DNA from 2 places in the Shewanella sp. MM_2022_3 genome. Region 2 is predicted to be linked to the other one. Evidence: predicted binding sites of a transcription regulator. Region 2 holds the regulator's gene; the other holds the start of a gene.
What was found. Region 2 encodes FliA, which starts transcription of late flagellar genes. Its sites were predicted from a motif close to CTAAAGNTNNNNNNNNNNNNGCCGATA; they were not measured.

Region 1 (17,627 bases), on a different contig from region 2:
CGGATGGTTAACTTGTTAGGTGGCAAGTTACGGTAGCTAGAGCGATACAAGTTATGCGGTGGATTTTTAAAATACACCACAATTTCAGAACTCTTAAACGGCATGCGCTTACCGCTGCGCAGATAAAACGGCACGCCAGCCCAACGCCAGTTATCAATATCGACACGCAGCGCCACAAAGGTTTCAGTATGCGAGTGCACGTTCGCCCCTTCTTCCTCTAAATAACCAGGCACTGGACTGCCCTTGAGGAAGCCCGCACTGTACTGACCACGGACGGTGTTTTCATAGACATTGTCAGCATTAATCGGCCGCAGCGACTTCAGTACTTTCACCTTTTCATCGCGGATACTGTCAGCATCTAAGTTAACAGGGGGATCCATCGCAACCAGCGTCAACACTTGCAGTAAGTGGTTTTGGATCATATCTCGCATTTGACCAGCTTTATCGAAGTAACCCCAACGGCCTTCGATACCCACTTCTTCGGCAACCGTGATCTGGACATGGTCAATGGTCCGGTTATCCCATTTAGAGGCAAATAAGGAGTTAGCAAAACGCAGCGCAATTAAGTTTTGAACTGTCTCTTTACCGAGATAATGGTCGATACGGTAGACTTGGCTTTCTTTAAAGTAGGCAGAAACTTGATCGTTAATCACACGGGAAGATGCGAGATCAGAGCCAATGGGTTTTTCGAGAACGACGCGCGAGTCGCTGTGGATCAGATTTTGTTCATGTAAACAGCGGCAGATATCCCCAAAAATCGACGGTGGGGTGGCAAAGTAACTGACCATGACGCGCTCTTCTGGTTTGAGCAATTCATGGAAGGCGCTGTAACCTGCTGAATCAGTAAAATTAGTGCCGACATAATGACAACGGGACACGAATCGGTTAAGCGTTTCTTCGCAGAGGGGTTCTTTGACGAAGGTGTTTAACGCAAGAATGACTAGCTCTCTAAACTCATCCTGACTAAATTCATCTTTTGCGACACCGATCACCTTAGTATCTTTGTCGAGAAGTTCAGCCTTATCTAACTGGTATAAAGAAGGTAACAACTTGCGTCTTGCCAAGTCGCCTTTAGTACCAAAGAGTACGAAGTCACAAGCTTTGGCGCCTGATGATGTTTTGCCCATTGCGTTACGCTCTCCTTTGTATGTCGTGTCCCTTCATGCTAATGAAGGAATCCACACTTTTGTTGTAATATAACAACAGAATTTGTTAAATGCATCTCTTTTTATCAATATTAACATTCTAGCTAACTAGGCACCTAAGGCATAAATCTGATATGATTTTTGTGCTTAAATTACTGATGATAGTAAATTCTTATTTCAAAAACCGACGTAAAACTTACTTAAGCAATCTTGATTAGTGGGATCGTCAAGCTGATCTGTGGCACTAAACAAAAAAAAATAAAATTACATACTCAATTTAGCGGACATACGCGTATGAATACCCTAGAAAAGGTTCAAAAAAGCCTCACCCATTTTAGTAAGTCAGAACGCAAGGTTGCAGAGGTCATCTTAGCCTCTCCGCAAACAGCTATTCACTCCAGTATCGCCACACTCGCTAAGATGGCTGATGTCAGTGAACCTACTGTGAACCGTTTCTGTCGCCGCTTAGATACTAAAGGCTTTCCTGATTTTAAGTTACATCTGGCACAAAGTCTCGCAAACGGCACGCCTTATGTGAGTCGCCATGTTGAAGAAGATGATTCTCCCGAATCATACACAACAAAAATATTCGAATCTTCAATGGCTTCTTTAGATACTGCCCGTCAAAGTTTAGACGTAGCGGCCATCAATAAAGCCGTTGATATTCTGACTCAGGCCAAGACAATTTCATTCTTTGGCTTAGGGGCATCAGCCTCAGTCGCCCATGACGCACAAAATAAATTTTTCCGTTTTAATGTGCCTGTCATCTGTTTTGACGATGTTCTGATGCAACGCATGAGTTGTATCAACAGCAATGAAGGCGATGTTGTGGTTTTAATTTCCCACACAGGCCGCACTAAGTCATTGATTGAAATAGCACGTTTAGCAAGAGAAAACGGCGCTGCCGTTATTGGTATTACGGCTCGTAACTCGCCGTTATCGATGGAATGTACACTGCCTGTGACGATGGAGGTGCCAGAGGATACAGATATGTATTTACCTATGGCCTCGCGTTTAGCGCAATTGGTGACTATAGATGTATTGGCGACGGGTTTTACCCTACGCCGCGGCCCTCGTTTCCGTGATAATTTAAAACGGGTAAAAGAAGTGTTGAAAGAGTCTCGTATCAATAAAGATCCGATACTGTAATTCACTTCCTATCTTTAAAAAGGCTAGCGCAAACCCTACGTCTAGCCTTTTTTAAAGCAAATTTCAGCGATACCTCACAATTTTAAAACATAACTTCAGATCAATTTGATTGTAACTTTACTACATAATTTGGAATTGCATGCTAATATAGTCACAAGATTTTTTTAACTTTAACGGAGTATCTTATGTTCCGCAGAACCAAAATCGTCACCACCCTGGGCCCCGCCACTGACCGTGACGATAACTTACGCCGCATTATCGCGGCAGGTGCAAACGTTGTTCGTCTTAACTTCTCCCACGGCTCCCCCGAAGATCATCTCAAACGCGCGACTCAAGCTCGCGAAATTGCAAAAGAATTAGGTGTACATGTAGCGATTTTAGGTGACCTACAAGGTCCTAAAATCCGTGTCTCTACCTTTAAAGACAACAAGAAAGTCCAACTGAAATTAGGCCAAGCTTATATTCTTGATGCTGAACTCCCCAAAGGTGAAGGCGATGAGAATCAAGTCGGTATCGACTATAAGCAATTACCTGATGATGTGAATGTTGGCGACATCCTGATGCTCGATGACGGCCGAGTCCAACTACGTGTTGAGCGCGTCGAAGGTCGTAAAGTCCATACGACGGTAACGGTTGCTGGTCCTTTATCAAACAATAAAGGGATCAACAAGCAAGGTGGTGGTTTGTCCGCTGCGGCACTGACCGAAAAAGACAAGGCTGACATTCTCACCGCAGCGATGATCCAAGTGGATTATCTAGCGGTTTCCTTCCCACGTAGCGGTGCCGATTTAGAATACGCACGTTCTTTAGCACAGCAGGCTGGTAGCAATGCACTGATCGTCGCGAAAGTTGAACGTGCAGAAGCCGTTGCTAGCGATGAAGCAATGGATGATGTGATTTTAGCCTCTGACGTTGTCATGGTTGCCCGTGGAGATTTAGGGGTTGAGATTGGTGATGCTGCACTTGTGGCAGTGCAAAAGAAACTCATCGCCCGTTCACGTCAGCTCAATAAAATCGTCATCACTGCTACCCAAATGATGGAGTCAATGATCTCAAGCCCAATGCCAACCCGTGCAGAAGTGATGGACGTGGCAAACGCCGTGCTTGATGGTACAGACGCCGTGATGTTATCAGCCGAAACCGCTGCCGGTGACTTCCCTGAAGAAACGGTTAAAGCAATGGCGAATGTGTGTGTTGGTGCAGAATCTCACCCAAGTGTGAAAGTCTCTAAACACAGATTGGATGCACGTTTCACCTCAGTTGAAGAAACCATCGCCCTATCGACTATGTATGCGGCAAACCACCTAGAAGGTGTTAAAGCGATTATTGCTTTAACAGAATCAGGTGCAACACCTAAACTGATGTCGCGTATCAGTTCATCTTTACCAATCCTTGGCCTATCTCGCCATGACACAACACTGGCGAAGATGGCTCTGTACCGTGGTGTATTACCGATTAACTTCGACTCAACGATCTATCCAGCCGATGAGCTCGCGCAAAAAGCATTGGAGTCATTAACCAAAGCGGGTTACTTACACAGCGGTGACTTAGTGTTAATGACCAAAGGTGATGCGATGGAAACCATCGGTGGCACTAACACTTGTAAAGTGCTAATCGTCGCTTAATCTTTGCTGATTGGCTTTCGTTAGACGAAAAAGTTAGGCGAAAAGTCATTAAACTTAAAAACAAAAACCACCTCAGTTGAGGTGGTTTTTTTATCTTTTGTAACAGCGTCAAACTATTGTAGTCGTGCTAGCAAATCAGATTATAAGGCTTCAAAATCATTCACATTGATAGCGGCTAAACGTAACTTATCCGCATGCAATAGTGTTTGATGTTCTTCGCTATTAATCGTGCCCTGCTCTAACGCTTTAGCAAATAGAACCAAGTTTGGTACTTTTGCAGGTAACTCACCGCTGCGCTGTGCTTTTTTGAGCTTTTTGTAAATCTCTTTACAGGCATACTGTGCTACAAACGCTTGTTCTACTTCAGCAATACCACCCACATCGCCTTCAAACTCAGGACAAAGGAAGGTAATACGCTCACGGGCAGGACTTGGTTTTAACATGCCAGAGACAAGCTCAGTCGCCATTTTATCGCTCGGCGCATTAAAATGATTGCCGATGGGGAAAATGAGTGCTCGCAATAACCAAGCAACAGGGCGGTTTGGGAAGTTGCGGATCACATCCTCTAGTGCTTTCGCCGCTAAGTGCAAGCGATTAGCCATTACATAACGTACCGCAGGTAAATCATCCTGTTGGCGACCATTGTCTTCAAATAGTTTTAGCGTTGCAGAGCCTAAGTACAACTGACTCAATACATCGCCCATCCGTGCAGACAACATTTCCTTGCGTTTTAAATCGCCGCCCATAATCAACATTGAAATGTCCGTCATAAAGGCCAGCGCCGAAGATAAACGGGACATATCTTTGTAGTACTGTTTGGTTTCGCCACTTACTGGGGCGCTACCAAAACGGCTCGCAGTTAAGGCACTAAATAATGCACTGAACGCGTTACGCGTCGCATACCCCATATGGCCCATTAGCAACGAGTCAAAACGCGCAAGCGCCTCGTGCTGATTTTCCATAGCTGCCGCTTCCATTTCGGCCAGAACGTAAGGATGACAACGGGTTGCGCCTTGACCAAAGATCATTAACGAGCGGGTAAGAATATTCGCGCCTTCTACGGTGATCGAAATTGGATTCGACATATAAGGATGGCCGAGGTAGTTTTTAGGTCCTAATTGGATCCCCTTACCCGACTGAATATCCATCGCATCGTTCATAACAGCTCGGCCAAGTTCGGTCATGTGGAACTTCGCAATAGCCGTCACCACTGAGGGTTTGACTTTAAGGTCAATGCCTGTGGTGGTTAAACGACGTGCAGCTTCTAACTGGTAGGTATTGGCAATAATGCGAGCAAGGGCTTCTTGCACCCCTTCAAACTGACCAATCGCCATGCCAAATTGGTGGCGCACATAACTGTACGCTGTGGTGGTTTTGGTTGCCATATGGCCTGAAGCAGTTGCCAGCGCTGGCAGAGAAATACCGCGACCCGCTGATAAGCATTCAACCAGCATGCGCCAGCCTCTGCCCGCAAATTCTGGACCGCCAATGATCCAATCGAGCGGAATAAAGACTTCATCGCCCTGGGTTGTACCATTCATAAACGCCATATTAAGTGGATTATGACGACGACCAATCACCACACCGGGATGATCCGTTGGGATCAACGCGCAGGTAATACCAAGATTCTTTTTATCACCTAATAGACCGTCAGGATCGCGCATCTGGAAGGCTAAACCTAATACCGTTGCAACAGGTGCTAAGGTGATATAACGCTTATTCCAGGTTAATTTAAGGCCTAATACCTCTTCGCCGTTAAACTCACCACGGCACACAATGCCCACATCTGGGATTGCGCCCGCGTCACTGCCTGCTTCTGGGCCTGTTAACGCAAAGCAAGGTATTTCATCGCCTTTAGCTAATGCAGGTAACCAACGTTCCTTTTGCTCTTCAGTGCCATAGTGAGTTAATAATTCACCAGGGCCTAATGAGTTAGGTACCATCACAGTTACCGCAGCACTCACGCTACGACTAGCTAACTTGCTCACAATCGTCGAATTGGCATAAGCCGAAAACGCTTTACCACCAAATTTTTTCGGAATGATCAGCGCAAAGAAGCCTTCTTTTTTGAAATAATCCCACAGCTCTGGCGGCAAATCTTTACGATTATGGACAATGTCAAAATCATCGATCATTGTCAGGGCCGTCATGACCTGATTATCAATAAAGTCCTTCTCTTCTGCCGTCAGCGTTGGCTTGCCGTAGCTGTGCAGCGTGTTCCAGTTCGGATTACCGCGGAATAATTCCCCTTCCCACCATACATCGCCCGCTTCCATCGCTTCGCGCTCAGTATCGGATAATGGCGGTAACACTTTTTTGAAAAAATGGAAAACTGGCTGGGTGATAAATTGCATTCTGAGGCTTTTTACTGCAAACAGCGCAATAACAGCTATCAGGGCAATAATTATAATCGTCAACATAATCAAGACCTTTTTATTAAGAAGCTACGGGAACTGATACGCCCGCGGCCATGTAGGGGATCACTTTACGGATCACGGCTTCAATATCGTTGTGCTCGCCAAATTCGGCCGCAGCAATATCGTTTAAGGCGTCAGCTGAAGCCATAGTGAAAACGATTGTGCCGAGGGTAAAGTGTAAGCGCCAAAACATTTCTGCCTGAGGAATATGCGGAGCACTAGCCGATACCGCCTTCACAAAGGTATCTAGATGTTGTCCATAGTGGGTGGTGATAAACCAGCGGAGATGCCCTTGGCTTTCGATATAACCTCGTCCAAGTAGCTGTAGGAAAATTGTGGTACCTTCCGTGCGCAAGTCATTTAAATCCAATAACGGATCGACTAACGCCGATAAAATATCCTCTAGCGAAGCCTGAGAGGATGCAGTATGTAAACGTTTTATAGCCGTCGATGCAGCGGGCATAAAAACGTCTAAATAGCGGGCTAACACTGCACGGATTAACTCTTTTTTAGAGCCAAAGTGATAATTCACCGACGCTAAATTGACCTCTGCCTTGCTAGTGATAAGTCGTAATGACGTCTCAGAAAAACCTCTTTCAGCAAAGAGTTTCTCTGCAGCATCAAGTATTCTTGTTTTTGTATCAGATCGACTTGCCATTCCGTGACCTTGAATTAATTTAAAACACTCGTTTAAATTAAACATTGGTATGGTCATTGTCAAACGAAAAATGACCAAATAAGCTTCGTCACAACAACGAGGCTTAACAAGCCAATCACAGTGATTGCAAAAAAGAGCCAAAAGCCATCAAGTTTTATTCAAAATACAATCCACTTAGGTAGAATGTGCAACACAAAAACAACAGCGGATTGTAATACATGACTATTCGATTAAATCATCCCACGACACTCGCGCTCACCATTGCGCTAACCTTAGGCTTAAGCGCCTGTAATGATGCACAAAGCAAGGCCGATGCTACTACAGCTAACAAAAATGCGCCCGATAAAGCCCAGGCCATTGCCTTTATACAAGATGCGGAAGCGCAAATGGCGCAGTTATCCATCGAAGCGAATCGTGCCGAATGGATTTACAGCAACTTTATTACCGAAGATACCGCAGCATTATCGGCCGCCGTGGGTGAAAAAGTCAGCGCCGCTTCCGTTAAGTTTGCCACTGAAGCCGCAAAGTATGCCAATGTGGAACTCGATCCCGCCAATGCGCGCAAACTGAATATTCTTCGCAGTGCACTTGTGTTACCGGCGCCGCTGGATCCCGCCAAAAATGCTGAGCTGGCGCAAATTAGCTCCGAACTCAATGGGCTCTACGGTAAAGGCAAATATTGCTTCGCCGATGGCAAATGTATGACGCAACCTGAACTGTCTACCCTGATGGCGGAATCGCGGGATCCCGCTAAATTACTTGAAGCGTGGAAAGGCTGGCGTGAAATTGCAAAACCAATGCGTCCGCTATTTCAACGTGAAGTTGAACTCGCTAACGAAGGCGCAAAAGACTTAGGCTACGCGAATCTGTCCGAGTTGTGGCGCAGCCAATACGATATGAAACCCGATGAATTTTCACAGGAATTAAACCGTTTATGGGGACAAGTTAAACCCCTCTACGAATCCCTGCATTGTTATGTTCGCGGCGAGCTGAATAACGAATACGGTGATGCCATTGCGCCGAAAACAGGCCCGATTCCGGCACATTTGCTAGGGAATATGTGGGCGCAGCAATGGGGGAATGTGTACGATCTCGTCGCCCCGAATGATGCCGATCCAGGCTATGATGTGACCGAGCTACTTGAGCAGAAAGGCTACGATGAGCAGAAGATGGTGAAACAAGCCGAAAGCTTTTTCACCTCTTTGGGCTTTGCGCCGCTGCCCGAAAGTTTCTGGAGCCGCTCTTTATTCTTACAACCCAAAGACCGTGATGTCGTTTGTCACGCCTCGGCATGGGATCTGGATAACCTCGATGATATCCGCATCAAGATGTGTATCCAGAAAACCGCTGAAGACTTCACCGTCATTCACCACGAACTTGGACACAACTTCTATCAACGTGCCTATAAACAGCAGCCTTTCCTGTTTAAAAACAGTGCCAATGATGGTTTCCATGAGGCCATTGGTGACACGATTGCACTATCTATCACCCCGAGCTATCTAAAACAGATTGGCTTGCTCGAAGACGTGCCCGATGCTTCGAAGGATATTGGCTTACTGCTTAAACAAGCTCTGGATAAAATCGCCTTTCTCCCCTTTGGTTTGATGATTGACCAGTGGCGCTGGAAAGTCTTTAGCGGTGAAATCACTCCAGCGCAGTATAACCAAGCCTGGTGGGAATTAAGAGAGAAATACCAAGGTGTTAAGGCCCCGACTGATCGCAGCGAAGCCGATTTTGACCCAGGTGCAAAATACCATGTGCCCGGTAATGTGCCTTATACCCGCTATTTCCTCGCGCATATTCTGCAATTCCAGTTCCACAAGGCGCTGTGTGAAACGGCTGGAGACAAGGGCCCAGTGCATCGATGCAGTATTTACGGCAATCAAGCGGCTGGAGAAAAACTCAATAAAATGTTAGCGCTTGGTGCAAGCCAACCTTGGCCCGTTGCCTTAAAAGAAGTCACAGGAACGGAAATGATGGATGCGAGCGCAGTACTCGATTATTTTGCGCCGCTTAAAATCTGGCTTGATGAGCAGAACAAAGCTGCGAATCGTCAATGTGGCTGGTAATTAAGCCTCAGGTGCGAGTCATATCCACGCCTTAAACTAAACCGATAAAAATGCCCAACAATGTTGGGCATTTTTTTAAGCTCCAGTATTAAGGTCTAACGCTCGCGCCAATCAGAGAAATCAATGCGTTCGCAAATCCATTAACGCCAACCCATTCCCTTACGATTTGCCTCTTTATTCTCAATCTTAAGCTGCTCGGATTTAGTCAACATCACATATAAGGCGCCCGTGCCGCCCTGCTCGGTTTTCGCAGAATGGTAGGCAAGTACCATATCAAGCTGAGATAACCAGTGACATACCGCTGATTTAAGCAATCCAGCCACGGGTTTACTGTTATGGCCTTTACCATGAATGAGCATCACACAACGTTCACCATGGGCCTGCGCCGCTAACAAATAATTGAGTAACGCATCTCTGGCCTGACTCAAACGGTAGGCATGCACATCTAACTCCATTTTAATACTGTACTGCCCCAGCCTTAAGCGCTTAAAAACAGCCCCCTGAACCCCTTCACGCTTAAAACTGGCTATATCATCGGGTGCCATAATCGGGATCAAGCTTAAATCCAGCGGCATACAAGCCAAATAAGCCTCACGTTGAAGCGCATCACGGCGCTGAATTTGCTCATCCGTTAATGCCTTAGGTTGTAAATTCACCACCTTGACATCACCTTTAAGTGGCACAACTCCCGCCATTTCTTCAAAAAATAGTGCCGATTCATTATCCAGCATGGCAAGCTCCTCCACTCTTCACACTCAGTGTGCACTTTTACAACAGAAACACACTTTGTAAACATTCACCCCTTTAGTTCAGCGGGCGCCTCCATTATAGTGGCGCCATGAATGCTTGATTAGAATAATGTAATGAGATTTTTGCTGCTAGCCCTGATATGCCTATTGTCGCTGCCGAGTTTTGCGACCCCCTCAAAAGCCAAGACCAGCATGACAACAGATCAATTGATAAATGCGAATTATCCTTTGTTTACTCAAGCATTTAATGAACTTAATCACGACGTCACTGCCGAGATTTATGCTAAAGACGCAAGTTATCTGTCAGAAAGTCAAAGTAAAGAAATTTATTATGGCCGTGATAATATTGTCGCCATTTATCAACGCTTTTTTGATAAAATCCGAACCAAAAAGGCCCGTATCGATATCGACTTTCGGGTGCTAAACCGCAAATTATCAGGCAACAGCGCGTTCGACACAGGCTATTATTTAGTGCGTTTTTATCCCGCCGAAGAGACTGGCGAACCCGTGAGTGAATTTGCTGGCAAGTTCGTCATTGGCACACAAAAAGACACCCAGCACCGCTGGAATGTCACCCTTGATATGAACAATCGAGCCGAGCCTAGTTTTTATTTGAATGCGAAGCCTGTGCCAAATCTTTACTATGGCCGTCAGTTTCCGCCGTTACCTGACAGTAAAAAACCAAAATAATAATCTTTATTATTGAGCAAGTTACACTCATGACACCAGAAGCCTATTGTCCCTGTGGCAGCCAAAAAACTTATCAGCACTGTTGTGAAACGTTGCACCTTAATGTTGATTCAGGGACTCAAGTGGCCACCAGTCCCGAACAACTAATGCGTTCACGCTACTGCGCATTTGTGTTGAAAAATTTTGATTACATTATTAAAACTCACCATGTAGACTTTCTCGATGGCTTAACCTTCGAACAACTACAGCAAGGCCCACATCCACATTGGTTAGGGCTTGAGGTCTTAGCTGCGAATGAAAAAATCTATCCCGATGGTACTCAACGCGGCAATGTGACCTTCAAAGCTTGGTATAAACTCGCGGGTGAGATTGATGCAATCTATGAACGATCTGAGTTTATATTTGAACAGGGCCGTTGGTACTATACCCAAGGACAACAAATGCAAGCCAAACGCCCTGGGCGCAACGATCCCTGTGTTTGCCAGAGTGGTAAGAAATTTAAACAGTGCTGCTTAACACGATAGTTGTTGATGACAGTATCGACTCATAAAACTATCGATTCATAAAACAATCGACTCATAAAATAAAGGCAATCAATTGATTGCCTTAATTTTTTCATCACACCAATACGAACATCTGGTTTAGTGGGCGATAAAACTCGATTGTTTCGCGGCCAGCAAAAACTGCGCAAACTCGGGTTCTCGCAGGGCTGGACTGTATAAATATCCCTGTGCCTGATGACACAAACTCTTGGCTAAAAACGCCTCCTGCTCGACGGTTTCTACCCCTTCTGCGGTCAAGGAAATATTGAGCGCACTCGCCATCGCAATAATGGCCGAGACGATTTCTTGGCTTTCGCGGCTAATCGTCAAATCTGAAATAAACGAGCGATCGATTTTTAACTTACTGATAGGAAACTGTTTAAGGTAGCGCATCGAGCTGTAACCCGTCCCAAAATCATCGATAGCCAAGCCTACCCCCAGTTCAGCCAACTCCTGACACAATAAGGTCGCATGGCGAATATCGCCCATGAGTTCCGTCTCTGTAATTTCCAAAATTAAGGTTTTGGGCTTTAAACGATAACGGGTCAAGAGTTGCCATACTTGTTCATACAAATTACCACTAAAAAACTGCCGCGCAGACACATTAACATGCATGCTAAGATCGGCATTGTGATGCTGCCAAATATTCAATTGCCGACAGGCCGCCTCTAATACCCAACTGCCTATCGCATTAATCATCCCCGATTGCTCGGCAATATCAATAAACGCGCCGGGATATAGCACGCCTCTTTTGGGATGATGCCAACGAATAAGCGCTTCGGCACCGATATAAGTTTGCTGTTCGAGATCCCTTAAGGGCTGGTAATAAAGCTCAAATTGTCGACCGCGAATAGCACTATGCAAATCGCGTTCAATTTGCGCATCTTCCTTAAACGCACTCAGCAATGTACTGTTAAAGACTTGAATTGCTGTGCCCTTTTTCTTCTTCGCATATTGCACTGCAATATCGGCGCAGGTCAGTGGTGCAAATAAATTTGCCACCGACGCAATATCAACCACGGCCAGTGCGGGTTTAGGTTCCACTTGTTCACGGCCAATTAATATCGGCATGGCTAAATGCTGGTATAAGCGGGTGCTGATATAGTCCAGATCATAAACTGCGTTATCGTCGGTCAGTAATACCGCAAACTCATCACTACCGACACGAGCGATTTCAGTCGCTTTGTTGATGTCTGAAAAATGCTTTAAGCGCCGGCCAATCTCAATCAACAGGCTGTCGCCATTTTCATGACCATAAGTATCGTTAAAACGCTTAAAGGCGACTAAATCGACTAGCAACAGTAGCCCATGTGTTGTTCGCTCGAGCACTCGATTAAAGTGACTGCGATTGTTAAGTCCAGTCAAGCTACAACGCCACGCCAGACGTTCCAACTCCGCTTTGTAGTTATGCTCATCCGTACTTTCTTCACCCGACACTAAAGCGTAATGATTGCCTCTATCGGTGATAAATTGGCTCACAACATATTTCAGCCAATAACGACTACCATCAGCACGATTAAATTGCACTTCACCTTTTGCCAGTTCACCTCTGAAAATTTTTGCTAAGGTCTGCTCAGCTAACGCATTGTGCTGTTTGAAAAAAGTTAAATCACGTAAATTAGTGCCAACGCTCCTGCTCCGCGAAATACCACTAATATCCTGATGTGCTTGGTTAACGTACTCCACTTTTTCAGTGTGCAAGTTAATCAACATAGTCATTTGACGAGATTGTTCTATGGCGCAGCGAAAAAGGCTGAGACGTTCTTCTTTATCGTAAGCATGTTTGGTAGCAAGAGTGAGGGCTAATTGATCGGCCATTTGGCAAGCCAGATGAATTTCACTATCGTGCCAATGGTGTGTGAGCTGCGCGCGCTCAATGCAGAGCACGCCCTCAAGATGGCCATTGATACGGATGCCGACTTCGAGACTGGATAAAATTTGGCGTGGAATAAAATAACTATCGACTAATTCGGTCAACCGCGGGTCAATAAGCGTATTACCAGCATCTATATGTCTGTGATTTTTTAGTTCATTTAAATAACGCGGCACCGTTTGCAGCAGTTTAGGACGGTAGATGTCCTGCAGCGCCATCGCCCCAAACTGGGCGACGAGAGATTGGGTGTTTTGCTCGGCAGAAAAAATCCACACCGACACCAAGGAGACCGCTAAATTCTGACACAGTAGCTCTGTCGCTAACTCTGCCGTCTTAGTGAAATCACCCTGCTGCTTTGCCGTAGAATGGACTAAAGACTCTAATAAGTGTTGATGCTGACGTCGCTTCACTCTGATCCCTACAAAACTTCGTGTTGGGTAAAACGATAATGCTGCGACTAACACACCAAAGATAGGAGTGTTAATGGAGCCGATTTATCATTGTTTTTGTTGACGCAGATTACACGATCTACATTTAAAACAGCAACATCGGCCACACTTTATTACAAATTAACCTCGACTTGTATCACAGGGGTTGCGCTATAGACCATTCTCTAACTGGAAAATCATTTTTTCGACACTGACATCAAATACCAGTTTGAGCGTCACACCCGTTTCACCTCGAGTAACGCTCGCTTGCGTGTGTCGAAAACGTGTCTGGGCACGCTCAACCATCTTTGCCGCCTCATTTTCCGCCTCGCCACCCGTAAACTGCAACTCAAGCACAGTATCTTGTTCATCAATCACAGCACCGATGTCGACAAAGCTGCCGCAATCGGTACATGTGTCGTTTACTGTGGGGGTTTGTCCTGCAATGATACCTTTCATAGGGTTATCCTCTCTAATGGTCTCATGTTAAAAACTCAACATAATCGACTCAACATTAATATCACTAACGACTAATTATAGGGAATGATGATGAGAGAGACTCTGGTATTGCTCACGCTTATTACCCGAAATAATACCTTTGATAATAAATAGCCTCAGTAGCATTAAGCACTGGCTAAGCGTGGGATCAAATTACGTTGGATCGCCAGTTGATCAGCAAAGTGCATGATTTCAACTTGAGGAGATTGCAATTGTCCACGCTGACGCAAGCGAGTTGTAAACTCACAGTTACTTAAGGCTTCGGCCATGGCGATGGGTTCACCACCTCGGATCACTAACGCTTCCGGTCGCAAGGCCTGTTGCAATTGAAATGCTCTTGCCCCTTGCTGCATAAACACGGCGCTATTGTCGATAATATGATTGTCTGAGGATAAATCCGCCACTAACGTTTGTTTTGGTGGTAATTCAAACTGACGTTGTAGTTTTTCGGCAGTATCGAGTTCTTTTTGCCATTGAAACTGCGCCATGTCCCTCGCGTCAGCAGACAATAGCGACAGCAACAGGGCAAACTCACCTCGCCTGTTGTGTTCGATTGCCGCATTTAAGCGGGAGCCAATTTGGGCTTCATTGATTAAAGGAACATCGATTTGCATAAAAAAACATCGCTAAAACAACTCGTTGTCAGTTAATCGACCAGTTGAACAAGAACTTTAGGAAAATTTTCATATTTAGACTTTACATGCCTAAGGTTTCTGACTACTATGGCGGCCGCAATTGAGGAGGGGTTCCCGAGTGGCCAAAGGGATCAGACTGTAAATCTGACGGCTCCGCCTTCGAAGGTTCGAATCCTTCTCCCTCCACCATTTGCACTAACAATTAGCGATGCTATAAAAGATACTCGTGGAGGGGTTCCCGAGTGGCCAAAGGGATCAGACTGTAAATCTGACGGCTCCGCCTTCGAAGGTTCGAATCCTTCTCCCTCCACCACTTTTATCTTCTGTGCTTCGTCAATCGTTAGTCTGCTGTAAACTTGCTTTACCCTTAAATCTGGCCAAGATTTAAGATGATTTTTAAGCGCAACTTAAAAGTCGGAAGAAAATATGTGGAGGGGTTCCCGAGTGGCCAAAGGGATCAGACTGTAAATCTGACGGCTCCGCCTTCGAAGGTTCGAATCCTTCTCCCTCCACCACTTCTTTCTCATCTCACGCTATATACCGCTTTATTCCCTAAGTTTTGTTTCTAACACTCCACCTTATCCAAAATTATTTTTATCGCTTACTTAAAACTATTGTCTTTAATTCATAGATTTAGCTGATAAAAAACGCCCCATTCGGATCGTTAAAGAAGAGTGCACAGCACTAAGCGGCGATTAATCGATATTCAAGTACTTATGGGTCTGAATCGATAAACGCCAGTTGCGAGCAATACACACCTTCATGGCTAATTCCGTCGCCCTTGGTTTTTGGCTGATCGGTTGCAAACAAATAGTTTTCGCTGACACATCAATCCCTTTGAGTAACTCATCGAGTTCGTCGATATGATGTTCGGTCGCTATCGGATGCTTTATCTCGTTGGCGCGGGTCAATGCCTGCGCTAACACCTTATAACCCCCTTTCATATTGATCTTGGGCGAGACAGTCACCCAGGTATCAGCATCACACTTCACCTCAAAGGTGCCACTGGTCTCGATTTGAGTGGCAAAGCCGGCAGCATGGAACGTGTGAGTTAATTCATGCAGATCGTACATACAAGGTTCACCACCTGTGATCACCACATGGCGCGCCGTGTATCCCTTAGCATTGAACGCCTCGATAAGACTCTGCGCCGTATGGTTTGCCCAGCGACCCACAGAACCATCGACGGTAATCACTTGTTCGGGTGACACCTTGTTTTCCTCAAGCAGATCCCAAGTCTGTTTCGTATCACACCAAGCGCATCCCACAGGGCAACCCTGTAAACGCACAAAAATGGCGGGTACTCCGGTAAAGACACCTTCACCTTGAATGGTTTCAAAGACTTCGTTGACTGGGTAATTCATGCTAGCGTTCCGTTTTTCTGGGGCGGCATTTATAGAGGATTTTAGATGCAGCTGCAAGTTTTTACCGCCTCTGCCATTGTGATACTAAGTGCCGCATACCCGTCGCCACGCGCCAGCAAAGAGTTTGCAAGCCCTAGCGCCTGAGTTACACTTACGCCCTATTTTATGTGTCAATTTAAGTGGATCCTATGTCAGCAGCATCAGTTTCAAAGGTGGTAGTGGTTTTCAGTGGCGGACAAGACTCAACGACTTGTCTTATTCAAGCCTTAACACAGTATGATGAAGTCCATGGGATCACCTTCGATTATGGACAGCGCCACCGTGAAGAAATTGACGTGGCTAAATCCCTCGCCAAACGCTTAAACATCACCAGCCATAAAGTGATGGATGTGAGTTTACTCAACGAGTTAGCCATTTCTGCCCTCACCCGGGATGCGATCCCAGTGTCCCACGAGTTAATGGAAAACGGCCTGCCCAATACCTTTGTGCCTGGGCGTAATATCCTATTTTTGACTTTGGCGGGGATCTACGCCTACCAATTAGGGGCAGAGGCGATTATTACCGGTGTCTGCGAAACCGATTTTTCGGGTTATCCCGACTGTCGCCACGACTTTGTCCGTGCAATGGAATCAGCACTGGTGCAAGGCATGGATAAAAAGCTTGAGATCATCACGCCATTAATGTGGCTCAACAAGGCCCAAACTTGGGCGCTGGCCGATAAATACCAGCAGCTCGATTTAGTTCGCCACCATACCCTGACCTGTTATAACGGCATTGTCGGTGATGGTTGTGGTGACTGCCCTGCTTGCCACCTTCGTAAACGAGGCTTAGAGGATTACCTGCAAAATAAAGCAGAGGTGATGACCTCGCTCGACAAGGCAACTGAAACGGGTAAACCGCAGGCGTGAGACTGGTGACGTTAACAAAACTCGGCCCCTATTGGCTGGCGCTTGTCGTCAGTCTGCTCTGCGCGCTCTTGTATGTTGCGGGACTTTTTACCCCAAGCGTAGATAATCTGCTCGCCTATCGACGCAGCGATATCAGTGACGGCCAGTGGTGGCGCCTGATTACCGGTAATCTGCTGCATACCAATCATTGGCACCTGTTGATGAACCTCGCTGGATTATGGGTAGTACTGTTTTTGCACCACTTTCACTACCAGCTTAAGGGATTAACCGCGCTGTTTATCCTGCTTTGTCTGTTTGAAGGCATTGGTCTGTATTTAGGTTACCCACAATTATTTGGCTATGTAGGCTTGAGCGGCATGTTACATGGCCTATTTACCTTTGGTGCAGTGCAGGATATTCGCCGCAAAATGTACTCTGGTTATTTGCTGCTGCTCGGGGTGATAGTCAAAGTCTGCCATGAACAGTTCTATGGTGCCAGTGATGATGTAACCGCAATGATCGGCGCGCGGGTGGCCACCGAGGCGCATTTAGTTGGTTTGATCTGTGGCTTAGTCTGCGCGCTCTTATTCTTTATGCTCCCACGCACGATGCTAACCAAAGAAAAAGCATAAAGTCTCGATTCTTCTTTGATGATCTAATCCAATAAAAAGCCGCTAACACAATGTGTTTAGCGGCTTTTTATTCAGTAAAACACCCTAGTGGCAGAACGTTAGCATCACAGCGTCGAGTCTTAACGCCTTGCTTAGGCGAGAAACTCATTTATGCGCTGATCAGTAATTCCCTTAAGCGTTTCACCTCATCACGCAAGGCCGCCGCCTGTTCAAACTCCAAGTTACGCGCATGTTCATGCATTTGCTTCTCGAGCTTATCGATATCA
Region 2 (13,889 bases):
TGGTTAGTACAGACCTTAATGGATTTCTTTATTGAAATGGTTAACCGTATTCCTCAAGTGGTAGGTTAATCCCATGGAGTTGCTGCTTGATACGTTAATGCAAACTATTGCTTCGTATATGTGGCCACTGTTTCGCGTCGCCAGTATGCTGATGGTTATGGTGGTGTTTGGCGCGGCAACAACTCCCACTCGTGTGCGTTTACTTCTTGCTATTGCCATAACCCTCGCCATTGCCCCCGTGTTGCCGCCCGTTAAGGATGCAGAACTCTTTTCCTTAAGCGCCGTTTTTATTACTGCACAGCAAATTATTATTGGTGTTGCCATGGGTTTTGTGACCCAAATGGTGATGCAAACCTTTGTGTTAACGGGTCAGATTATCGGCATGCAGACCAGCTTAGGTTTTGCCTCTATGGTTGATCCGAGTTCAGGACAACAAACTCCAGTGATTGGTAACTTCTTCCTGTTGCTCGCAACCTTAATTTTTTTAGCTGTTGATGGTCATCTGTTGATGATCCGTATGCTTGTGGCCAGTTTTGATACACTGCCGATTTCTAATGTGGGATTAACGTTGACCAGCTATCGCGCGTTGGCGGAATGGGGGTCTTATATGTTTGGCGCGGCATTAACTATGTCGCTGTCAGCAATTATCGCGTTATTGGTAGTCAATTTATCCTTTGGGGTTATGACCCGCGCTGCACCACAGCTAAACATTTTTTCGATTGGTTTTCCGATTACGATGATCGGTGGATTGTTAATTTTATGGTTAACCTTAACTCCTGTTATGGCTCATTTCGATGAAGTATGGTCATCGGCACAGCTTTTGCTGTGTGATATTTTAGGGCTTCAGTGTCAAGCTGATGGCATACTTTAACCGGATAGGAACGCGTAATGGCTGAAGAAAGTAGCGGCGAACGCAGCGAGGAACCCACCGGGAGGCGCCTCGAACAGGCGCGGGAAAAAGGTCAGGTTGCCCGTTCCAAAGAATTAGGTACGGCCACAGTTCTGCTTTCGGCTGCAACAGGACTGTATATGCTCGGTCCTGGTATTGCAAAAGCACTTTCCAATGTGTTTGAACGTGTGTTTACCATGGATAGAGCTGCAATTTTTGATACTAATCAAATGTTTAATGTCTGGGGCGTTGTCGGCGGCGAAATAGGTTGGCCGTTGCTTAAGATTATGCTGCTGATTGTGGTGGTGGCATTTATCGGAAACGTGTCCCTTGGTGGAATGAATTTTTCTACCCAAGCCATGATGCCTAAAGCCAGCAAAATGAGCCCGATTGCGGGTTTTAAACGGATGTTTGGTGTGCAAGCCTTGGTTGAATTAACGAAGGGCATTGCTAAGTTTTCTGTTGTTGCGTTGGCGGCATATTTTCTTCTAAATCATTACTTTAATGATATTTTACTCCTTTCTGCCGATCACCTTCCTGGGAATGTCTACCACGCCTTAGATTTACTGGTATGGATGTTTATCCTACTTTGCTCTTCCGTATTATTCATTGTGGTAATCGATGTGCCATTTCAGATCTGGAACCATAATAAACAGCTGAAAATGACAAAGCAGGAGGTCAAAGACGAGTATAAAGATACCGAGGGTAAACCTGAGGTCAAAGGGCGAGTCCGCCAAATGCAGCGTGAATTAGCGCAGCGACGCATGATGGCCGAAGTTCCCAATGCGGATGTGATTGTGGTGAACCCTGAGCACTATGCAGTGGCGATAAAATATGATGTTAAGCGCTCTGCAGCACCGTTTGTGATTGCTAAGGGCGTCGATGAGGTTGCCTTTAAAATTCGTGAGGTAGCAAGGGCGCATAATATTGCCATTGTTACTGCACCACCACTTGCGCGGGCTATTTACCATACAACGAAACTTGATCAACAAGTCCCTGAAGGTCTATTTACCGCGGTAGCACAGGTACTCGCTTATGTATTCCAGTTAAGGCAGTATCAAAAAGGGCGTGGCCGCAAACCTATCCCTATTCCCGTTAATCAACCTATTCCTGAAGATCTGAAGTACTAGGGCGTGTTGACGTTTCATGGTTATTTTTGCAGCAATTAGGCTGGCTTTTATGCAAGGCAAAGTCCGTGCCGTGTAGTTATTCTACATAAACGGACGATAACGCGGCAGAAAAGCCAGCCAAATGCAGCCATCAGTAATCGTCTTGTAAGCCCTTACTCTTACTTTCTGTCATAAAAGCAGCTCGTCATTTGAGTAGAACAACCACACATCTTTCTTCGTTTCGCGCCAGAATGAACAAAATATAATCTTGAAATCTCAACAAGTCGTAGTAACGAGTAAATAGTGCTCTAACGTAAAGTTAGCTAGCTACATATTAGCTTTACTACCTGATTGTTAGTTGTTGGCGTGCTTTTTGCTTTTAGGCAGTTATACGTCAAAGTTTAGGTATCTGTGAATGGATGTTAAAGCCTCCTTAGGCCAAGTAAAACAGTTGAAGCTAAGCTCTTTTAAGGGCATAGGTACGCCAGCACTAGTGCTTGCAGCATTGGCGATGATTGTACTGCCAATTCCCCCGTTTCTACTCGACATCTTATTTTCCTTTAACATTGCTTTAGCCTTGATTGTGCTTTTGGTCGCGATTTATACCGATAGACCTTTAGACTTTGCTGCCTTTCCAACCGTTTTATTAGTTGCGACACTGCTTCGACTTGCACTTAACGTGGCATCGACCCGTGTGGTATTACTCGAAGGTCACAACGGTGGTGATGCGGCGGGTAAGGTCATTGAAGCCTTTGGCTCCGTAGTGATTGGTGGTAACTATGCCGTTGGTCTAGTTGTATTTATCATTCTGATTATTATCAACTTTGCTGTTGTTACCAAAGGTGCTGGCCGGATTGCTGAGGTGAGTGCTCGCTTTACCTTGGATGCGATGCCTGGTAAGCAAATGGCAATTGATGCTGACTTAAATGCGGGGATTATTAATCAAGATCAAGCCAGAACTAGGCGGGCTGAAGTCACCCGCGAAGCTGACTTCTATGGCGCAATGGACGGTGCGTCTAAGTTCGTTAAGGGCGATGCTATCGCGGGTATCATGATTTTAGTGATCAACATTCTCGGTGGTTTTATTATCGGGATTGTGCAGCATGGTTTGACATTCTCTCAAGCGGTTGAAATTTATACCCTCTTAACAATAGGTGACGGGTTAGTCGCCCAAATCCCAGGCTTATTACTGTCAATTGCTGCGGCATTGATGGTAACTCGCCAAAATGAATCTGGCGATATGGGTCAGATGTTGATGAGTCAGATGTTTGACAGTCATAAATCGCTAGGGATTGCTGCTGGCGTATTGTTCGTTATGGGGATTGTGCCTGGAATGCCGCATATGGCGTTTTTAAGTTTCGCCGTTTTAACGGGATGTGCGGCTTATTTTATATTTAAACGTAATGAGGCTAAACGTGCCAAAGCCCTCGAACAAGTCAAAACGGGCCCAACGGAAAGAGCCGAAAGAGAGCCTAAGGAACTTAGCTGGGACGATGTGCATCATGTCGACACTATTGGTCTTGAAGTGGGTTACCGTTTGATTCCCTTAGTCGATAAAGGTCAAGGTGGAGAATTACTCAGCCGGATCAAGGGCGTACGTAAAAAGCTTTCGCAAGAATTGGGATTCTTGGTTCCTGCGGTTCACATACGTGACAATTTAGACCTTTCGCCTAATGCCTATCGTATTTCTCTTATGGGCGTTGTTGTGGGTGAGGCGGATATTCGCCATGACTGCGAGCTCGCCATTAATCCGGGACAAGTGTACGGTAAGTTAGATGGCATTGAGACCCGTGATCCTGCCTTTGGTCTCGAAGCCGTGTGGATTGCCCCTGAGCTGCGTGAACATGCCCAAACCTTAGGGTATACGGTAGTGGATGCAGCGACGGTAGTGGCAACTCATATCAGCCAAATATTGACGAATAATGCAGCAAAACTTTTAGGCTACGAAGAAGTGCAACAACTGATGGATATGCTTGCTAAACACTCGCCTAAGTTGGTGGATGGCTTTATTCCTGATGTGATGCCGCTCGGAAATGTCGTAAAAGTGATGCAAAACCTATTAAATGAAGGAGTTTCTGTCAGAGACTTGCGTACCATAGTGCAAACTTTGTTAGAATACGGCACTAAGAGTAACGATACTGAAGTGTTAACGGCAGCGGTGCGTATCGCATTGAAGCGCATGATAGTTCAAGAGATCTCAGGCCCTGAACTCGAAATACCTGTCATAACTTTGGCGCCAGAATTGGAACAGATGTTGCATCAATCAATGCAAGCAACTGGTGGCGATGGTCCAAATATCGAGCCAGGTCTTGCAGAGCGTATGCAGCAATCCTTAGCGGATGCCGCTCAAAAGCAAGAAATGGTTGGCCAGCCCGCTATTTTGCTAACGTCAGGTATGTTACGTGCGACACTGTCTCGCTTTGTTAAATATACTATTCCTAATCTCAGAGTGATTTCTTACCAAGAAATCCCCGATGAAAAGCAAATACGCATAGTGTCTGCCGTCGGCCAGTAGAGGACGCATAAGTGAAGATTAAACGTTTTTTTGCCAAAGACATGCGTGCTGCACTGGCCCAAGTGAAGGACACGCTCGGCTCCGATGCGGTGATTATGTCCAATAAAAAGGTGAATGGCGGTATTGAGATTGTCGCTGCCGTTGACTACGACGAGCCAAAAGCGAAAGCGCCTGCTGCCACTCCGACCTTTATGGATGTGAGTGATGACTTAGTTTCGCTCGGCGCCAAAGCGCCGATCCGCGCTGAAACTAAGCTAAAACCCTCGGCGCCAGCGGACTCACTCCAAGCCTTGCTTGAGAAGCAACAAAATCGTTTAAACCAACAACTCACGCATCAACAACAAGATGCAGAGCTTCCTGCATGGGCTAAAGGATTACAAGCTACCGCAGCTGCGCCTAAAGCTGAGCGCCGTGATATGGGCAATCCCTTCGATAAAAAGTCACAGAGTTCGCAAAAGCAAAATGCCGATCTTGAAGCCATGCGCGACGAGTTATCATCCTTACGTAATTTGTTGACCCATCAGGTTTCAGCATTGATGACTGAGCATAAAAAGCGTATCGACCCTGTCGGTGCCATGCTGGAGTCAAAGTTGTTGGAGGCCGAGTTTTCACCAGCGGTGGCAAACAAATTAGCTGCGCTGAGCCAACACTATACTCCTGCAGAATTAGTTCGTGCACTGCCGCAAAGTCTTGCGAATATGCTTGATAATCAAGGTGATGATATTGTTAAGCAAGGCGGTGTTGTGGCATTAGTTGGTCCCACTGGTGTGGGGAAAACCACTTCCTTGGCTAAACTGGCCGCACGCTTTGCTGCTCACCATGGTGCTGACCAAGTGGCATTGATTACCACAGATCATTATCGTATTGGCGCCTATGAGCAATTGGCCACCTATGGCAAAATCATGGGCTGCCCAGTCAAACAAGCCCATGACCTTGCTGAACTAGAGCAAATTCTGTATCAGTTTAGAAATCGCAAGCTAGTATTGATAGATACCGCGGGTATGGGCCAACGAGATATGCGGCTTTACCAGCAACTTGATAATTTAACTGCAAATAGCAGAATACCTATCCGCAGTTATCTGGTACTGTCTGCCACAGGACAGCGCCGCGTGCTGCAAGATGCTGTAAATCACTTTAAACGCATTCCCTTATCTGGTGTTGTACTCACCAAACTTGATGAATCTGTGTCTTTAGCGGGCGCATTAAGTGTGTTGATCCAAAGTGGATTGCCATTAAGTTATGTTACGGATGGGCAGCGAGTGCCCGAAGATATGAAAGTTGCTGATACTTTGATGCTCGCTGAGCAAGCATTAGCGGCCTTAGAAAACACAGAACAACAATCGTTACCAGACACAGCGTGGTCAGATAATATGACCTGTGCATTTGAGTAGAGTTATGACCCTGGATCAAGCAAGTGGTTTACGTATGATTAATCAACCCTATAACGAAAAAGTGAAAGTAATCGCGGTTACGGGTGGTAAAGGTGGTGTGGGTAAAACCAGCGTATCCATCAATACTGCTGTAGCATTAGCCGAGAAGGGCAAGCGTGTCTTAGTGCTTGATGCTGACCTTGGCTTAGCAAACGTCGATGTCATGTTAGGGATCCGTGCTGAACGTAACCTTTCCCATGTATTGTCTGGCGATGCTGAGTTAGATGACATTATTGTCCGGGGGCCTAAAGGTATTGGGATTGTGCCAGCTACATCGGGTACTCAGGGCATGGTAGAGCTAAGTCCTGCGCAACATGCGGGCTTAATTCGTGCTTTCAGTGAGATGCGCACCCAGTTTGATATTCTCATCGTGGATACTGCCGCGGGGATTTCTGACATGGTACTCAGTTTCTCCCGTGCGTCACAGGATGTGTTGGTTGTTGTTTGTGACGAACCAACGTCTATTACTGACGCCTATGCGTTAATCAAAATCCTCAGCCGTGAACACGGCGTCTTCCGCTTTAAAATTGTTGCAAATATGGTGCGTAGTTTACGCGAAGGTATGGAATTGTTTGCTAAACTCAGTAAAGTGACCGACAGATTCTTGGACGTGGCACTTGAATTAGTTGCGACCATTCCATTTGATGAAAATTTGCGTAAATCGGTTCGCAAGCAAAAGTTAGTGGTTGAAGCTTATCCTAAGTCTCCCGCTGCAATTGCTTACCAAGGTCTAGCGAATAAAATTATGAGCTGGCCAGTACCACAGCAACCTGGTGGGCATTTGGAGTTTTTCGTTGAGCGCTTAGTTCAACGACCAGATTTTCAAGAGGAAAAAACGAGTGAATAAAGCCGCAGCGTATACTTGTTTAGACAATAAAACGTCAATCGTTGAACAGTATGCACCGTTGGTTAAAAGAATTGCACATCACTTGCTCGCCAGATTACCTGCCTCTGTGCAGTTAGATGACCTGCTACAGGCGGGGATGATGGGATTATTAGAAGCATCATCTAAGTTTGATGGCGGTAAAGGTGCAAAGTTTGAAACCTTCGCCGGCATAAGGATCCGTGGCGCCATGTTGGATGAAATCCGCCGTGGCGATTGGGTTCCTCGTTCTGTCCACCGAAATAATCGTCGAGTTGCCCAAGCCATTGATGAATTAGAGCAAGTGCTAGGTCGTGATGCGCGCGACACAGAAATTGCAGAAAAACTTGATATGACGCTCGATGAGTACCATCATATTCTTAATGATGTTTCTGTTGGTAAAATCATAGGGATAGAAGACTTAGGCGTATCACAGGATATACTCACTACAAGCGATGATATTAGCGATGGTACGTTTGAGGTCTTGGCAGAAACCCAGTTTCATTCTGCACTTGTTGAGGCGATAAAATTATTGCCCGAAAGGGACGCGCTAGTGCTATCGTTATACTACGATGAAGCATTGAATTTAAAAGAGATTGGCGCCATTCTTGAGGTAAGCGAATCGCGTGTTAGCCAGATATTAAGTCAGGCAATGTTGCGACTCAAAGGCAAACTCAAGCATTGGACATAAGTATAATTATTAATTGAGCACTGAATGTCAGCTCACCGGAGGAAACCTTGGACAAGAATATGAAGATTCTCATCGTTGATGACTTTTCGACAATGAGACGTATCATCAAGAACTTGTTGCGAGACTTGGGCTTTAACAACACCCAGGAAGCGGACGATGGCTCAACCGCCTTGCCAATGTTGCAAAAAGGCGATTTTGATTTTGTCGTTACAGACTGGAATATGCCAGGCATGCAGGGTATCGATTTACTTAAAGCCATTAGGGCCGATGACTCCTTGAAGCATCTACCGGTATTAATGGTCACTGCCGAGGCAAAACGTGAACAAATTATTGCTGCTGCACAAGCGGGTGTGAATGGGTATGTGGTAAAGCCTTTTACCGCAGCAACATTGAAAGAGAAGCTAGATAAAATATTCGAACGACTCGCTTAAGCAGGGATGAGCTATGAAGTCACATACATCAGGGCTCATCACGCTCGAGCATGCTCAGCGTTTAGTCGAACTGTTAAGCGCGAATGAACAAAATCAAGCTGATGATTTATTAAGAGAACTGGCAGCTCCTCTTCAGAGGGAACTTTTTGATGAGGTAGGCAAACTCACTCGCCAATTGCATAGCGCTCTTATGGATTTCCAAATCGATAATCGGTTAGTTGAGTTAGCCAATACAGAAATACCCGATGCTAAGGAACGGCTAAGTTATGTCATTGACATGACTGAACAAGCTGCAAATAAGACTATGGATGCTGTTGAGGAGTGCTTGCCGTTAGCGAATGCATTAACCGCGAACATCCAACAAGTGATGCCATCGTGGGACAAATTAATGCGTCGTGAAATTGCCCTCAGTGATTTTAAGGTGCTTTGCCATAACGTTCAGCATTTGATGTCGCGAAGTGAATTGGACTCAAACCGATTACGCGAATTGCTCAACCAAATATTGATGGCGCAGGATTTTCAAGACCTGACTGGACAAATGATCCGCAGGGTAATCGATCTAGTGATGGAAGTTGAAAGTAATCTGGTGTCTATGCTGACGGTGTTTGGTGAGCAGCCAATAATTGAGAGTCAGATTACTCAGAAAAATAATATTGAAGCTGAAGGGCCGATAATGAATGCCGAGCTTCGTCAAGATGTAGTAACAGGTCAAGACGAAGTGGATGATCTGCTATCGAGTCTGGGTTTCTAACTGGGAGTCAATTTGATGGCCTTTGATGTAGATGAAGAGATACTCCAGGACTTTTTAATCGAGGCGGGGGAAATATTAGAGTTGCTTCAAGAGCAGCTTGTTGCCCTTGAGAATAATCCTGATGATACTGACTTGCTAAATGCCATTTTTAGGGGGTTTCACACCGTAAAGGGCGGCGCAGGTTTCCTAAGTTTGACTCCCATGGTTGATGTCTGCCATGAGGCAGAAAACACATTCGATTTATTGCGTACTGGCAAGCGCAGTGTCACAGCAGAATTAATGGATATTATTCTTCAGGCTGTTGATGCGATTAACACCATGTTTGCTCAAACCCAGCAGGGAGAGCAACAAGATCCTGCTGATGCTGCATTACTTGCAAAGTTAAAGTTACTTAGTTCTGGTGAGCCTCTGCCGTCAGAATTAGGACAAACTGCGTCAGAGCCTGAATCTATTGCTGAGCCCGAACCCGAGCCCGTTATTGAAACTGTTGTTGACGTTGTCGCAGTTGAAGAGATGCCTGTTGAGGCTGTGAGTTCTTCAAACTCAAGTATTGATGAGATTAATGAAGCGGAGTTTGAGGCTTTGCTTGATGCACTGCACGGTAGTGGAAAAGGTCCCGGTGTGACTAACACTACTAATGCTGATGCTGTGGCAGTACCCACTGCGTCAACTCCCTCTGTATCAAATACAGCCAAGCCCAAAGTACAACAAGCTACCAGCTCGGGTGATGATATCACTGACGATGAGTTTGAAGCCCTGCTTGATGAGCTTCATGGTTCAGGAAAATTTAATGGCAAAGTAGATACACCTATATCACCTCAGCCTAAGGTTGAAACTGTTGCTGTGCCAGTGTCAACACCAACACCAACTGCTGTTGCTGTCGATTCAGACGAAATTACTGACGATGAATTTGAGCGTTTACTCGACGAACTTCATGGAAAAGGTGGGGCACCAGCCAAAGCTGTTGCAAAAGTGGAATCTGCGAAACCGACTCCCACTCCTGCCACATCTGCTGCGGCTCCTGCTGTGCCTAAAGCCAGTGTTACTCCGGTAACACCTCCAGCAGTTAAACCTCAGGCCGAAGTTGCGCTCGCCGAGAAGGCTCCTGTTAAAGCGGCCGCTGCCGCATCAGCAAATGTTCCTCAAGGTGAAACGACCGTTCGCGTAGATACTGCACGACTCGACCAAATCATGAATATGGTGGGAGAGCTGGTATTAGTACGTAACCGTTTGGTAAGTTTGGGCATTAGTCGTGATGACGAAGAGATGTCTAAGGCACTCGCGAATCTAGATTTAGTGACTGCTGACTTGCAAGGTGCGGTCATGAAAACCCGTATGCAGCCTATCAAAAAGGTTTTTGGCCGTTTCCCTCGCGTTGTTCGTGATTTAGCCCGTACGCTCAATAAAGAAATTGATTTAGTGTTGGTCGGTGAAGAAACTGACCTTGATAAAAACTTGGTTGAGGCGCTTGCGGATCCTTTAGTGCACTTGGTTCGTAACTCGGTCGACCATGGTATTGAAATGCCAAATGACCGTGAAGCCTCTGGTAAACCCAGAACGGGGACGATTACTCTATCGGCAAGCCAAGAGGGTGACCATATTCTGCTAAAAATCGAAGATGATGGCGCAGGTATGGATCCCGAAAAGTTAAAACAAATTGCCATTAAACGTGGCGTGCTGGATGAAGATTCCGCTGCGCGTATGACGGACAATGAAGCTTATAACTTGATCTTTGCCCCAGGCTTTTCGACTAAGGTCGAGATTTCAGATATCTCTGGTCGTGGCGTGGGGATGGACGTGGTTAAAACCCGTATCACCCAACTCAACGGTACTGTGCATATTGACTCGATGAAAGGCAAAGGCACCATACTTGAGATTAAAGTGCCGTTAACCTTGGCAATTATGCCAACGCTTATGGTTGATGTTGCGAAACAAGTTTTTGCATTACCTTTATCCAGTGTTAATGAGATTTTTCATCTCGATCTTACCAAAACCAACATTGTTGACGGACAACTCACTGTCATCGTTCGCAACAAGGCCGTGCCGCTCTTCTATCTAGAGCATTGGTTGCATAGAAATAAAACTACCTTCAAACATGGTGACAAGAAACATGGTCATGTTGTGATAGTGCAGTTAGGTATGATGCAGATCGGTTTTGTTGTGGATGCATTGATTGGCCAAGAAGAGGTGGTGATTAAGCCACTGGGAGCCTTGTTGCACGGTACGCCAGGTATGGCTGGGGCAACGATTACATCCGATGGTGGTATTGCGCTCATTTTGGATGTTCCTGGGTTATTAAAGCATTATGCGAAAAATAAAAGTTAGTTCCCAAGTTAAGGAATGGAATGGCCATTAAAGTATTAGTCGTTGATGACTCAAGCTTTTTTAGACGACGTGTTAGTGAAATAGTCAATCAAGATCCTGAACTGGAAGTGATCGCGACGGCTGCTAACGGGGCTGAAGCGGTGAAGATGGCTGCTGAGCTTAATCCCCAAGTAATCACTATGGACATTGAAATGCCTGTCATGGACGGTATCACCGCCGTCCGTGAAATCATGGCAAAGTGTCCAACCCCGATTCTGATGTTTTCATCATTAACCCATGATGGCGCTAAGGCCACCTTAGACGCCCTAGATGCGGGTGCGTTAGATTTTTTACCTAAACGTTTTGAAGATATCGCGACCAATAAAGATGAAGCGATTTTGTTATTGCAGCAAAGAGTCAAGGCTCTTGGTCGTCGTCGAATTTTCCGTCCAGTGGCGCGTCCTAGCGTTGCCCCAATTACCCCAAGACCAAGCTCTGGCTCGGTATTAGGGAATGTGGCCACTCCTGTTCAAAGTGCACCTGCGCCAGTGCGCACGTCATCTGTATCGTCTATTCGTGCTAGTGGTAAGCAATACAAATTATTGTTAATTGGTACGTCGACGGGGGGGCCTGTCGCCTTACAGAAAATTTTGACTCAGTTTCCAGCAAATTATCCGCACCCTATTTTGCTGATCCAACACATGCCAGCCGCTTTTACCCCAGCATTTGCAAATCGTTTAAATGGTTTATGTAAAATCGAGGTAAAAGAAGCGGCAAATGGCGATATTTTGCGTCCAGGTTGTGCGTATCTAGCGCCAGGTGGAATGCAGATGATGGTAGAGCGTACAGGCGTCACAGGCCGAATAAAAGTGCTCGCTGGTAGTGCTGAAATGAATTATAAGCCTTGTGTCGATATCACTTTTGCTTCAGCCTCAAAAGCCTACGGTGGAGATGTGCTTGCTGTAGTGTTAACTGGAATGGGAGCTGACGGCCGAGAAGGAGCACGCATGCTTAAAGCTGCCGGTGCGACCATTTGGGCGCAGGATGAAGCGAGTTGCGTCGTTTATGGTATGCCTCAAGCAGTGGCCAGTGCGGGTATTGCCACTCAATCCATTTCATTGGAGCACATGGCTGAGTCGATTTTAAAAGAGTCTGCACGTGGCTAGCAGCAAGTCACAGATAAGCACAAATATTGTGCTTATTATGGTGCTAATGATGATGACGATCGTTTGTCTTGGTGCCTTAAGTTTCGATTATCATCGAAAAAACATAAAATTGCTTGCTGATGTTAAACGCTTAGCATCGACCCAAGTCGTGCTCATGGTGCCTGATGAGCAAGCTAAGGTCATTGCTGATTGGCTTGCCACACACCCAGAACAAACTAAGGCTATGCTAAAAATGGTGGCGCCTGGTGAACATAATGCAGTGACTCTTGGGCCTGAAATGCCAGCGGCGGATGGTAATAATATTCCGCCTTTACTTGAAAAAGTGCCTGAGATGGATAAACAACAGTTATCCTCTCAGTCACCTGCTGAATCATCAGTCTCTTTGCGTTTGCAAAATGAAGCAGCATTGACAACAGAGGTTCGACAGGAGTCGACTCAAGTTCCTGTGGTGATTTCGGAAAATGCCGACGGTGTTAAGGTGATAAGTCTGCCTAACGGTGGCATAAGAGTCACGACAAGGGAAGAAGAGTAACGTGGTGGGCCGCGATCATTCCACTTATAAATGGCACAGAATCAACATTTAAGAGGTCAGTGCTTTGAAAGTCTGGACCATAGCGAATCAAAAAGGTGGGGTCGGTAAAACCACTTCGGTAGCAAGTTTAGCGGGAGCACTCGCTAAACGGGGTAAGCGCGTCTTGATGATTGATACCGATCCTCATGCTTCACTCGGTTACTACCTTGGGGTTGACTCAGAAGAGGTGCCAGGTTCTCTTTTTGATGTATTTGTTGCGCACAATCATCTTACAAAAGAGCTAGTTAAATCGCATATCGTACCAACTTTGGTGGATGGTTTAGATTTATTACCGTCGACTATGGCGCTAGCAACACTGGATAGAGCTTTAGGCCATCAAGAAGGCATGGGACTTGTCTTGCGTAATTTGCTTGCCCTTGTTGCTGATGAATATGATGTTGCCATCGTCGACTGCCCGCCTGTCTTAGGTGTGCTGATGGTGAATGCGTTAGCCGCGAGCCAACATATTGTCATTCCTGTGCAAACAGAGTTCTTAGCGATTAAAGGGCTTGAGCGCATGGTCAAAACTATGGAAATCATGGGGCGGTCAAAGAAGACTCGTTACAGTTATACCGTAGTCCCAACCATGTTTGATAAGCGTACTAAGGCATCTCCTGCTGCGTTGCAGGTGTTGAGTGAACAGTATGGTGAGAGTCTATGGCGTGATGTTATTCCTGTAGATACTAAGTTTAGAGACGCAAGTTTAGCGCATTTACCCGCCTCCCATTATGCAAGCGGTTGTCGTGGTGTAAAGGCCTATGAAAGATTATTAGATTTTCTTTTAGCTGGGGAGTTTGGCCATGTCAAAATCGGTTGATGAAACTGTTTTTGATTTTTTTGAATTATTATTGCACGAAGACGATAGTGCCTTTGGTGCTTCCCCCATTAAATCTCAAGAAAATGTTGCGACCGCTTTTGATAGCAGTAAAAAAACGGAAACTCAGCAGCTCAATAATGCCATTTTGGCAGAGCATGAGCGGTCTAAAGCGGATGTTAAAGCTACTCTAGAGCCTGAAGTACAACCTATTCGGGCAAAAAGCATTGTTACTGTCTCCTCTAAGGAAAGTGCTGAGCCGTTAGTGAATAAACAGTCGCTAGAGCGCCTGCTTGCGCCAGTCCTAAAAGCGGAAGCTACAGTTGTTGATAAGCCAACTGAGGTTATCGAGCAAC

Region 1: MMG82_RS02140 (VC2046/SO_2500 family protein) is a predicted target of FliA. The motif match lies at 14,492-14,518, and genes of this name have one in related genera.

The regions. Positions count from the first base shown of each region.
Region 1 covers NZ_JAKZGV010000002.1:205,699-223,325, reverse strand. Annotated here, with positions in the region: gene zwf (glucose-6-phosphate dehydrogenase) at 1-1,127, opposite strand, end outside; gene MMG82_RS02190 (MurR/RpiR family transcriptional regulator) at 1,440-2,294, shown strand; gene pyk (pyruvate kinase) at 2,480-3,919, shown strand; gene MMG82_RS02180 (acyl-CoA dehydrogenase) at 4,060-6,339, opposite strand; gene MMG82_RS02175 (TetR/AcrR family transcriptional regulator) at 6,356-6,994, opposite strand; gene MMG82_RS02170 (M2 family metallopeptidase) at 7,213-9,063, shown strand; gene smrA (DNA endonuclease SmrA) at 9,204-9,794, opposite strand; gene MMG82_RS02160 (hypothetical protein) at 9,927-10,502, shown strand; gene MMG82_RS02155 (YchJ family metal-binding protein) at 10,532-11,026, shown strand; gene MMG82_RS02150 (EAL domain-containing protein) at 11,144-13,327, opposite strand; gene MMG82_RS02145 (DUF406 family protein) at 13,517-13,804, opposite strand; gene MMG82_RS02140 (VC2046/SO_2500 family protein) at 13,969-14,457, opposite strand; tRNA gene MMG82_RS02135 (tRNA-Tyr) at 14,583-14,667, shown strand; tRNA gene MMG82_RS02130 (tRNA-Tyr) at 14,707-14,791, shown strand; tRNA gene MMG82_RS02125 (tRNA-Tyr) at 14,909-14,993, shown strand; gene queE (7-carboxy-7-deazaguanine synthase QueE) at 15,174-15,842, opposite strand; gene queC (7-cyano-7-deazaguanine synthase QueC) at 16,031-16,750, shown strand; gene rrtA (rhombosortase) at 16,747-17,361, shown strand; gene uvrB (excinuclease ABC subunit UvrB) at 17,510-17,627, opposite strand, start outside.
Region 2 covers NZ_JAKZGV010000013.1:21,601-35,489, reverse strand. Annotated here, with positions in the region: gene fliQ (flagellar biosynthesis protein FliQ) at 1-69, shown strand, start outside; gene fliR (flagellar biosynthetic protein FliR) at 74-871, shown strand; gene flhB (flagellar biosynthesis protein FlhB) at 889-2,019, shown strand; gene flhA (flagellar biosynthesis protein FlhA) at 2,414-4,513, shown strand; gene flhF (flagellar biosynthesis protein FlhF) at 4,525-5,904, shown strand; gene MMG82_RS09660 (MinD/ParA family protein) at 5,909-6,790, shown strand; gene MMG82_RS09655 (RNA polymerase sigma factor FliA) at 6,783-7,496, shown strand; gene cheY (chemotaxis response regulator CheY) at 7,544-7,927, shown strand; gene MMG82_RS09645 (protein phosphatase CheZ) at 7,941-8,678, shown strand; gene MMG82_RS09640 (chemotaxis protein CheA) at 8,694-11,003, shown strand; gene MMG82_RS09635 (chemotaxis response regulator protein-glutamate methylesterase) at 11,024-12,148, shown strand; gene MMG82_RS09630 (membrane anchored protein in chemotaxis locus) at 12,186-12,680, shown strand; gene MMG82_RS09625 (ParA family protein) at 12,745-13,536, shown strand; gene MMG82_RS09620 (chemotaxis protein CheW) at 13,520-13,889, shown strand, end outside.